3 regions of the Enterobacter bugandensis genome follow, and region 3 is predicted to be linked to each of the others. Evidence: predicted binding sites of a transcription regulator. Region 3 holds the regulator's gene; each other region holds the start of a gene.
The links. The regulator PhoB, encoded in region 3, activates phosphate uptake and scavenging genes when phosphate is short. The targets are predictions, from matches to a motif close to CTGTCATAAAACTGNCNNAT.

Region 1: the regulator PhoB is predicted to act here: its motif matches at 2,190-2,209, upstream of DG357_RS07180 (phosphoethanolamine transferase).
Region 2: the regulator PhoB is predicted to act here: its motif matches at 1,780-1,799, upstream of pstS (phosphate ABC transporter substrate-binding protein PstS).

The regions. Positions count from the first base shown of each region.
Region 1 is NZ_LT992502.1:1,480,474-1,483,754, reverse strand. Features, by position in the region: gene DG357_RS07195 (anion transporter) at 55-1,164, opposite strand; gene mntR (manganese-binding transcriptional regulator MntR) at 1,161-1,634, opposite strand; gene mntS (manganase accumulation protein MntS) at 1,818-1,946, shown strand; gene DG357_RS07180 (phosphoethanolamine transferase) at 2,216-3,281, shown strand, end outside.
Region 2 is NZ_LT992502.1:4,701,532-4,704,812, reverse strand. Features, by position in the region: gene pstC (phosphate ABC transporter permease PstC) at 1-569, opposite strand, end outside; gene pstS (phosphate ABC transporter substrate-binding protein PstS) at 651-1,691, opposite strand; gene stgD (fimbrial protein StgD) at 1,937-3,010, opposite strand; gene DG357_RS22790 (fimbria/pilus outer membrane usher protein) at 3,020-3,281, opposite strand, start outside.
Region 3 is NZ_LT992502.1:1,062,834-1,066,114, reverse strand. Features, by position in the region: gene phoR (phosphate regulon sensor histidine kinase PhoR) at 1-1,195, opposite strand, end outside; gene phoB (phosphate response regulator transcription factor PhoB) at 1,217-1,906, opposite strand; gene sbcD (exonuclease subunit SbcD) at 2,094-3,281, shown strand, end outside.

The DNA.
Region 1 (3,281 bases), 420 kb from region 3:
ACTAAAGCTAGGACGTTGCTATACATTTGCCAGGAAAAACTGACAAATTGCGCACTATATGAGAAGGAATAGTCCGAAACCGATCGCCGCAGCCCAGAGCAGCATCGGGATCGACCAGAGGTGGAAGCGCCACCAGATGCGACGGTCGTTGGCCATGCGCAGGGCGATCAGGTTTGCCAGGGAGCCGGGCAGCAGCCCAAACCCACCGATGTTCACCGCCCAGGCCAGCAGCGTGTCCGGCGGAACGTAGTTGAGCAGCAGAATGGTGGCAGGCACGTTGCTGATAAACTGCGACAGGCCAATCGCCGTCAGCCACAGCCCCGGCTGCGACAGCGTGCTGACGCTGTGCAGAACGTTTTGCAGCACCGGAAGCTGAATAAGCAGATGCACGTCGATGAACATCGCCATAAAGACCAGCAGCAGCGTCCAGTCCACGCTCACCAGCACGCGCCGCGCCAGCACGACAAAGCCCGCGGCGACGAGCAGGACGCCCTGGAGCTCATACCTCAGCTCCAGGGCGAACAGAAAGACGATATACAGCCCGAGGCAGCTCCAGACCAGCCGCGGCTGCCACTGCGGGCCCGTGGTCCCGCTATGGTATTGCAGCTTTTTATCCGGAAACGCGAACCAGCAGACCGCCAGCAGCGACAGCATCATCACCAGCGCCAGAGGCGCCATCTGCCAGGTAAAGGCGGCGAATGACAGACCGGAACGTCCCCAGAGAAGAATATTTTGCGGGTTGCCGATGGGCGTCAACAGAGAACCGGCGTTAACGGCGAGCGCTTCAAAGATGATCAGTCTGCTGACCGGGATCTCGCAAAGCTTACGCAGGGTGAGCGTGAGGGGCACGATGATAAACAGCGCCACATCGTTGGTCAGAAACGTCGACAGCACCGCGGCGGAGAAGACCATAAACAGGGCCAGCCTGCGCTCGGTGGCAAAACGGCGCACCATTTTACGCCCCAGGACGTCAAAATAGCCGCTCAGCTCGACCCCTTTGGTCAGCATCATTAACCCGCTCAGGGTGATGATGGTGCGCCAGTCAATCGCCGCAGACCAGGCCTGTGGCGCAAACGGCACAAACAGGCTTAACCCGGCGCCAATGATTAATAAGAGATGGAAGAAACGATCGCGTGAGAGGGCCTGCAGTCCAGGGATTTTCATTCAGCGGAGGGACCATATTTAAGGGTAAATTCGCGAAACTTCACCAGCGTCTCTTCGCTAACGTGGTGCTCCATTCCTTCCGCATCCCGACGGGCAATTTCCGGGCTGACGCCCAGCACCAGCAAAAAGTTCTCGACAAGCTGATGGCGCTCGCGGCTCTCCTGCGCAAGCTTCTCCCCTTCCGGCGTCAGAAACACGCCGCGCCAGGGGATCATTTCGATCAGGCCTACCGAGGCCAGACGTTTTAACATTTTAGCGACCGTCGGCTGCGAAACCCCGAGCCTGGCGGCCATATCGACCTGACGCGCTTCCCCAACCTCGCGGATCAGATCGGAAATCAGTTCAACATAATCATCAATCAGTTCACGCCGGTGCGCTTCACGGACCTGGCGAAAACCTTCGACATGTTCTTCAACATTCACCAGTTGCGTCGTTTTTTTAATGGCTGGCTTACCTGCGCGACGGTTCATTGTACTTCCTCATTGGGGTGACGCTTCCAGCGCCCGGTATCGAGAGCGCACATTGTAAACCATCCCTCCACAAGCACAAAAAATTAACGAAATAGCCATAGCTATACAATATAGCCTGTGCTATATCTGTATGTAATGCAGTCACCCTTCACGGATCGAAGGGATCAAACTTCAGGAGGTCTCATGAACGAATTCAAGAGGTGTATGAACGTGTTTACCCACTCTCCTTTTAAAGTGCGCTTAATGCTGTTGAACATGCTGTGCGATATGTTTAACAACAAACCGCATCAGGACGACAAACCTTCCCACTAAGCGGCGTTGCGGTACGCCGCTTCATTTTTCTGTCACACTTCCGCTGTAAACTGACCAATTCCCGATAATTTTTGCGGATTTGCAGCCCCCTTCGCAAAACATCTGTTTAGCAACTGTTGACCTTAATTCACGCTCGCACTATCTTCTTGCAGCCCTGCACAATTTGCGGCTCGCTGAAGCGGACCTCTCATTCCCTTTCCACGCACTGTCCGGCAGGCTTTGACCCTTGGCGCCAGGGTGAGCACATGGCGTTTTTGTGATAGTGACCTATGAATGTAACCCTGATAGATACCATCGTTACCCGCAGCCGGGCCTTAAGCCCGTGGACGGGATTTTACTTTTTGCAGTCGCTGCTGATTAACTTTGCGCTCGGCTATCCCTTCAGCCTGCTTTATGCAGTGGCTTTCACCTGCATCCTGCATGTGCTGTGGCGAGCGGCCCCGCGCGTGCAGAAAGCGTTGGTAGGGGTCTGTTCGCTGATTGCTGCGATGTATTTCCCGTTTGGCCAGGCCTACGGCGCGCCAAACTTCAACACCCTGCTGGCGCTGCACTCCACCAATATGGAAGAGTCGACGGAGATCCTGACGATCTTCCCCTGGTACAGCTACGTCGTCGGCCTCTTTATCTTTGCGCTTGGCGTCATCGCGGTTCGTCGCAAAGCAGACGCGAAGAGATCATGGGGAAAAATGGAGTCTCTGTGCCTGGCGTTTAGCGTGGGGACGTTTTTCGTTGCGCCGGTGCAAAACCTGGCCTGGGGCGGCGTGTTCAAGCTGAAAGATACGGGCTATCCGGTGTTCCGTTTCGTTAAAGACGTCGTCGTGAACAATAAAGAGGTTCTCGACGAGCAGGCGCGCATGGCTGAACTTTCCAATATGAAAGACACCTGGAACGTGCTGGCGGTTAAGCCGAAATACCATACCTATGTGGTGGTGATTGGCGAGAGCGCACGTCGCGACGCGCTGGGCGCTTTCGGCGGGCACTGGAATAACACGCCGTTTGCCAGCTCTGTCAACGGCACCCTGTTTACCGATTATGTGGCGGCCAGCGGCTCGACGCAGAAATCGCTCGGCCTGACGCTGAACCGCGTGGTGGATGGCAAACCTCAGTTTCAGGATAATTTTGTCACGCTGGCCAACCGCGCCGGTTTTCAGACCTGGTGGTTCTCCAATCAGGGGCAAATTGGCGAATACGACACCGCCATCGCCAGTATTGCTAAGCGTGCTGACGAAGTGCAGTTCCTGAAGAGCGGTGATTTTGAAGCCGACAAAAACACCAAAGACGAGGCGCTGCTGAAGATGACGGCGCAGGTCTTTGCTACCCCGCGCACCCAGCCGC
Region 2 (3,281 bases), 3.6 Mb from region 3:
CGCATTACCGCCGCAATGTACGGAATAATCATGATGGCGAGGATCACACCTGCCGCCAGAATACCGATACCGAATGCCGGGCCAGAGAACAGGGCTCCCACAAACGGAACGGCGGAGAGAACATTACCTACCGGCTCCTGGAAATACGTGGCAAACAGCGGCGCAAAGATAAACAGGCCCCACATGCCGTATACGATACTTGGGATGGCCGCCAGCAGTTCGATGGCTATACCCAGCGGGCGACGCAGCCAGCCCGGCGCCAGTTCCGTCAGGAACAGCGCAATACCGAAGCTTACCGGAACCGCAATCAGCAGGGCAATGAACGAGGTCACCAGCGTACCGTAAATCGGCACCAGCGCACCGTAGATATCGTTCGGCGCGTCCCACTCTTTGGTCCACAGGAAGGAGAAACCGAATTTCTGAATGCTCGGCCAGGAGGAGAAAATCAGAGACACGATAATGCCGCCCAGCAGCAATAGCACAATCAGCGCAGCCAGTTTGACCAGCGCGCCGAAAATCATGTCACCTTTTTTACCCGGAGGGTTAAATGCAGGCTTGGTTGCAGCCATAAATCACTCTTCTGTTAAACGCGTTTACGAAATCGGCGGGTAAGCGCAAGCGCCACCCGCCATTTTCGTCAGAATGCTAAATTAATACAATGCTTTACCGCTGCTGTCTTTCACGTTGGTTTTCCATGCAGCACGAATCTGCTCAACCACGCTGTCTGGCAGGCTGGCGTAATCCAGGTCGTTAGCCTGTTTGCCGCCGTTTTTATATGCCCAGTCAAAGAACTTCAGCACTTCAGTACCTTGCTCTGGTTTCTTCTGATCTTTGTGAATCAGAATGAACGTTGTAGAAGTGATTGGCCACGCGTTGTCGCCTTTCTGGTTAGTCAGATCCTGTGCGAAGGATTTGCTCCAGTCAGCGCCTTTCGCTGCGTTAGCGAAGTTCTCTTCAGTTGGGCTAACCGGTTTGCCGTCAGCAGAAACCAGTTTGGTGTAAGCCAGGTTGTTCTGCTTAGCGTAAGCGTATTCTACGTAACCAATAGAGCCAGGCAGACGCTGTACGAAGGCAGCGATGCCGTCGTTACCTTTACCGCCCAGACCGGTTGGCCAGTTAACGGTAGAGCCGGAGCCGACTTTCGATTTCCACTCTTCGTTCACTTTTGCCAGGTAGCTGGTGAACACGAAGGAGGTACCAGAGCCGTCAGCGCGGCGAACCACAGCGATGTTCTGCGAAGGCAGCTTAACGCCAGGGTTCAGCTTAGTGATGGCTTCGTCATCCCATTTTTTGATTTTGCCCAGGTAGATGTCGCCCAGGGTTTTGCCGTCCAGCACCAGCTCGCCTGATTTCAGGCCAGGGATATTAACGGCCAGCACAACGCCGCCGATCACGGTCGGGAACTGGAACAGGCCTTCCTGATTCAGTTTTTCATCAGACAGCGGAGCGTCGGATGCGCCGAAATCAACGGTATTCGCGGTAATTTGTTTTACGCCACCGGAGGAGCCGATACCCTGATAGTTAACCTTGTTACCGGTTTCTTTCTGGTAGGTATCCGCCCATTTGGCATACACCGGCGCAGGGAAGGTTGCACCAGCGCCAGTCAGGCTTGCTGCTGCAAAAGCAGAGAAAGCGCTCAGAGATAAGGTCGCGGCGACAACAGTTGCGACAGTGGTACGCATAACTTTCATAATGTCTCCTGCAAGGATTTCGTAAATCATTGTTTAAGTGGCTACGATGAGCAAAATAGGACAAACAGGTGACAGATAAATGTACGAAATATGACAGTTTTATGACAATCAACGTGTTTGAGTTAAGGTAATGATTTTAATACAAATAAAATCATATCCCTGTCATGATAATGTCACACTGAGATGCGTTAAGCCTGGTTCAAAGATGTGAATATGACAACGGCTGTCATAAACAGCCGTTGTTATTAATTTTGAATTTCGAAGGTCACGGTTGCCCAGGCTTCAAAGGCGCCGGGCTTCGGAATACTCCCCGTCGCGCTGGCCGGGGCAGCAGAGAAGGTGAGCGAGTTAACTTCGGCGCCCCCCTGGTTGGCTCCCATATCCATATCCATGCTCCCCCCATTGACGTTGACGACGCGGTCCCATTTATCATAAATAACGATCCCTACGTCATCATTGCCGTTCACTTTCATCATCGTGGCGTCAGCGTCAACGGGATCGGCATGGAAAGCGGATCGGACGATGTTCTCATCCAGCATGCCGGTACATTTCACCTGTATCATCTTGCGGATTTTGCGGCTACCGACCGCCTCGCCTTTGGTGGCTGAAAACGCGCTGGCGGGAATTTTTCCAAAATCAATTTCCAGCGACTGACCCGGCGCAATCTCGCAGTTTTGCGGTACCACGATGTCTCCGGCAATTTTTATTTCGGCGAGCTTCTCGGTACTTGCCAGAGAGGACGCTTCATCGATACCGCCATAGAGCGTGGCAATCGTCGTACCCGGAACGGTAATTTTTCCAATAAAGGGCTTGTCGATCAAAAACGATATTTTTACCTGAGAGCCGGTATCAAGCGTTGCCTCTGAGCCCTCTACACTGGAGGTATAACAGTAGATACCGGACGTCACCCGGTTGGGCTCCGCCTCAAAGGGAACGGCGAGATAGTCACGTCCCAGCACGTGAATAGAGGACGCAATACTGAGGTGATCGTTCAACCTGTAGTAGGTATATCCATTTTTAACGGTATTAACGCTTAAGGGCGAACGCGCGGTGAAGTAGACGCTACGAAACGTGGTGGTGAAATGGGTCAGGCAGTTACATCCCAGTTTATACTGGGAAGGCGATTGCAGGGTCGTCAGATCGCGCACCTCGGTTCCCGCCTGGTTTTTATCTGCCGGTATTTCTGCCCCGTTAAGATTCAGATTGAAAATATAGGTGCCGCCGATGGCGAAACACACCCCGCCTTCTGTCGTCGCAGCGTGGGAAAAAGGGGTAAAAAGCAGCATGGCGACTGCTATAAAAGTGATACGTCGTTTCATCTCATTTCCCTATTGGCACACGACCGCTGTTTGAACCAGTTCAACACCCGTTGGTTTGGGGAACTGATAATGGACCTTGCAAGGTTTTGTCTTTTCACTCCCCCACTTCAGCGTGAACGTTCCCTCTTCCGGCATGCCCGAAAGATACAGTTCGCCATTCTCGCCGGTAATGCCCGACACGCTGCCCGTCGCCAGTTCGGCAGATGCCACTGCGCCAAAGGGAACCGGTTTGCCGTTGGCCTGTGTGACCTCAAAGAGCACGCGATAGCCA
Region 3 (3,281 bases):
TCACCGCGTGTTTCACAATCGCCAGCCCCAGGCCGCTTCCCCCCGTCTGCCGCGATCGCGCTTTATCCACCCGGTAGAAGCGCTCGGTCAGGCGCGGAATATGCTCCGGGGCGATCCCCGGCCCGTTATCCTCAACGCTAAACTCGGCGCCTGCCGGCGTATGCTGCCAGCGCACCACGATATCCGTTCCTTCCGGCGTATGGTTTACCGCGTTGTACACCAGGTTGGAGATGGCGCTACGCAGTTCATCCTCGCTGCCCAGCACCTTCAGCGTGTTGTCGACGTCAAAGGTCAGCTGATGTTTTTTATGGCTTAACGTCTGCGCTTCACGCTCGACGACGCGCAGCATCATTGGCACATCAATGGTGTCATTCAGCGCAAGAGAAGGCGCCGCTTCAATCTTTGACAGCGTCAGCAGCTGCTTCACCAGCCCTTCCATACGGTGCGTTTGCTCGCGCATCGTATGCAGCGCTTTTTCACGCGGCGCGCCTTCCAGGGTTTGCTCCTGCATCATCTCCAGGTAGCCCTGCAGCACGGTCAACGGGGTGCGTAGTTCGTGGCTGACGTTGGCGAAAAAGTTACGACGCGCCCCTTCCAGCTGGTGCATCTGGGTGACGTCGCGCGCCACCATCAGCCACTGGCGATCGCTGTAGGGCATCACGCGGATTTCCAGATGGCGACCGTTATTCAGCTTCAGATTGTGGGGACGGGTGAAATCACGCTTTTTCAGATACAGCGTGAACTCGGGATAACGCAGAAGGTTGAGGATGTTCTGACCATTGTCGTCCGGCCAGCGCAGGCCCAGCAGCTGTTGCGCAAGCCCGTTACACCAGAAAATAGTTCCTTCTTCTGTCGTCAGGATCACCGCATCCGGCAGCGACTCTGCGCCGCTGCGAAAGCGTTTGATCAGGCTTCCCAGCTCGCGGCGACGCTTTTTATTACGCATCTGCATCTGGTGCAGGCCGTACAGCAGCGGCTCCCAGCTGCCGCTTCCCGGCGGCGGGGTCATACTGCGGTCCACCCACAGCCACCAGGAGAGACGCAGCAGGTTCCAGAAATGCCAGGCTAACAGCCCGGTGACCGCCGCCAGCAGAAACCACGGCAGATGCCCAAGTAAGGCCCCCAGAAGAAGGGCCGGAATACAGCATAAGATCAGTTCAAAGACGAGCCTTTTCCATGACAGACGTTCCAGCACGCGTCACACTCCTGTCATTATTCAGAAACGGGTCGAGAAACGATAACCCGTGCCGCGGACCGTCTGTACCATGCGATCGTGGCCGCTCAGTTCCAGCGCTTTTCGCAGGCGGCGGATATGTACGTCAACCGTCCGGTCTTCGACATACACGTTAGTTCCCCAGACGTTATTCAGCAACTGCTCGCGGCTGTAAACGCGTTCCGGATGGGTCATAAAGAAGTGCAGGAGTTTAAATTCGGTAGGCCCCATGTCGAGGGGATTTTCGCCGGTCATCACGCGGTGTGACGTTGGGTCAAGGCTGAGGCCCTGCATCTCGATCACCTCTTCCACCGCCATCGGGGAAATACGGCGCATGACGGCCTTAATGCGGGCAACCAGCTCTTTCGGGGAGAAAGGCTTGGTAATGTAATCGTCCGCGCCGGTCTCCAGACCGCGCACGCGATCCTCTTCCTCTCCGCGCGCCGTGAGCATCACCACCGGGATGTCGCGGGTCAGCGCTTCACGCTTCAGATGTTTGATAAACTGCAGTCCGGAGCCGCCGGGCAACATCCAGTCAAGCAGAATCAGATCGGGCCAGGGTTCATTCAGCTGGTTCACCGCGCTGTCATAATCTTCCGCTTCAACCGGCTGGAAGCCATTTTGTTCGAGCACGAAGCACACCATTTCACGAATTGGAGCTTCATCTTCTACGACCAGAATACGTCTCGCCATACTTTGCCCTGTCTTATCTTATTTAAGTTACAAGTTTGTAATGCGGCGCCATTATGCGTCAGATTTATGACAGATTTATGAAAAACAGTACCACTATAAATGGCAAACTGTTGTTTTATTACAGCGGTTATTTTCCTTTCCCTGACAGTTTATAATCGCCCGCATCGTTTTTCGCCACGGATCTCCTATGCGCATACTTCACACCTCGGACTGGCATCTGGGTCAAAATTTTTACAGCAAAAGCCGTGCGGCTGAACATGAAGCGTTCCTGAACTGGCTTCTGGAAACGGCCCAGGCGCACGAGGTGGATGCCATTATTGTGGCGGGTGACATCTTTGATACCGGTTCGCCGCCGAGCTATGCGCGTGAACTGTATAACCGCTTCGTGGTGAACCTGCAGCAGACCGGCTGTCATCTGGTGATTGTCGCCGGTAACCATGACTCCGTCGCCACGCTCAATGAATCCCGCGACATCCTGGCGTTTCTCAATACCACCGTGGTCGCCAGCGCCGGGCACGCGCCGCAGATCCTGAAAAAACGCGACGGGTCGCCGGGCGCGGTACTGTGTCCGATTCCCTTTTTACGTCCGCGGGACATCGTGCAAAGCCAGGCGGGACTATCGGGCGCGGAAAAGCAGCAGCATTTATTGCAGGCCATCACCGACTATTATCACCAGCAGCACGCGGAAGCCTGTGCCCTGCGCGGTGAACAGGCCATTCCGGTCATTGCCACCGGGCACCTCACTACCGTCGGGGCCAGCAAAAGTGACGCGGTCCGCGAGATCTATATCGGTACGCTGGACGCCTTTCCGGCGCAAAACTTCCCGCCCGCGGACTACATCGCACTCGGGCACATTCACCGCGCCCAGGTCATCGGCGGCTGCGAGCATATCCGCTACTGTGGCTCCCCTATTTCGCTCAGCTTCGATGAAACCGGAAAAGCCAAATCCGTGCATCTGGTGAGCTTTGATGAGGGCAAACTCAGCGCCGTCGAGACGCTGGAAGTGCCGGTCACCCAGCCGCTGGCGGTGCTGAAGGGCGATCTGGCTGCCATCACCGCCCAGCTTGAGCAGTGGCGCGGCGCTGAGCTTAACCCGCCCGTCTGGCTGGATATTGAAATCACCACCGATGACTACCTGCACGATATGCAGCGGAAAATTCAGGCGCTGACCGAAGAGTTGCCGGTTGAGGTGCTGCTGGTGCGCCGCAGCCGCGAGCAGCGCGAGAAAATTCTGCTCGGTGCCCAGCGCGAAACGCTTAGCGAATTGCGCGTAGAAGAGGTGTTCGAGCGCCGACTGTCGCAGGAAGAGATCGATGATGCAAAGCGCGTCAGGCTCAACGAGCTGTTCAGCCATACTCTGCACGCCCTCAATGAC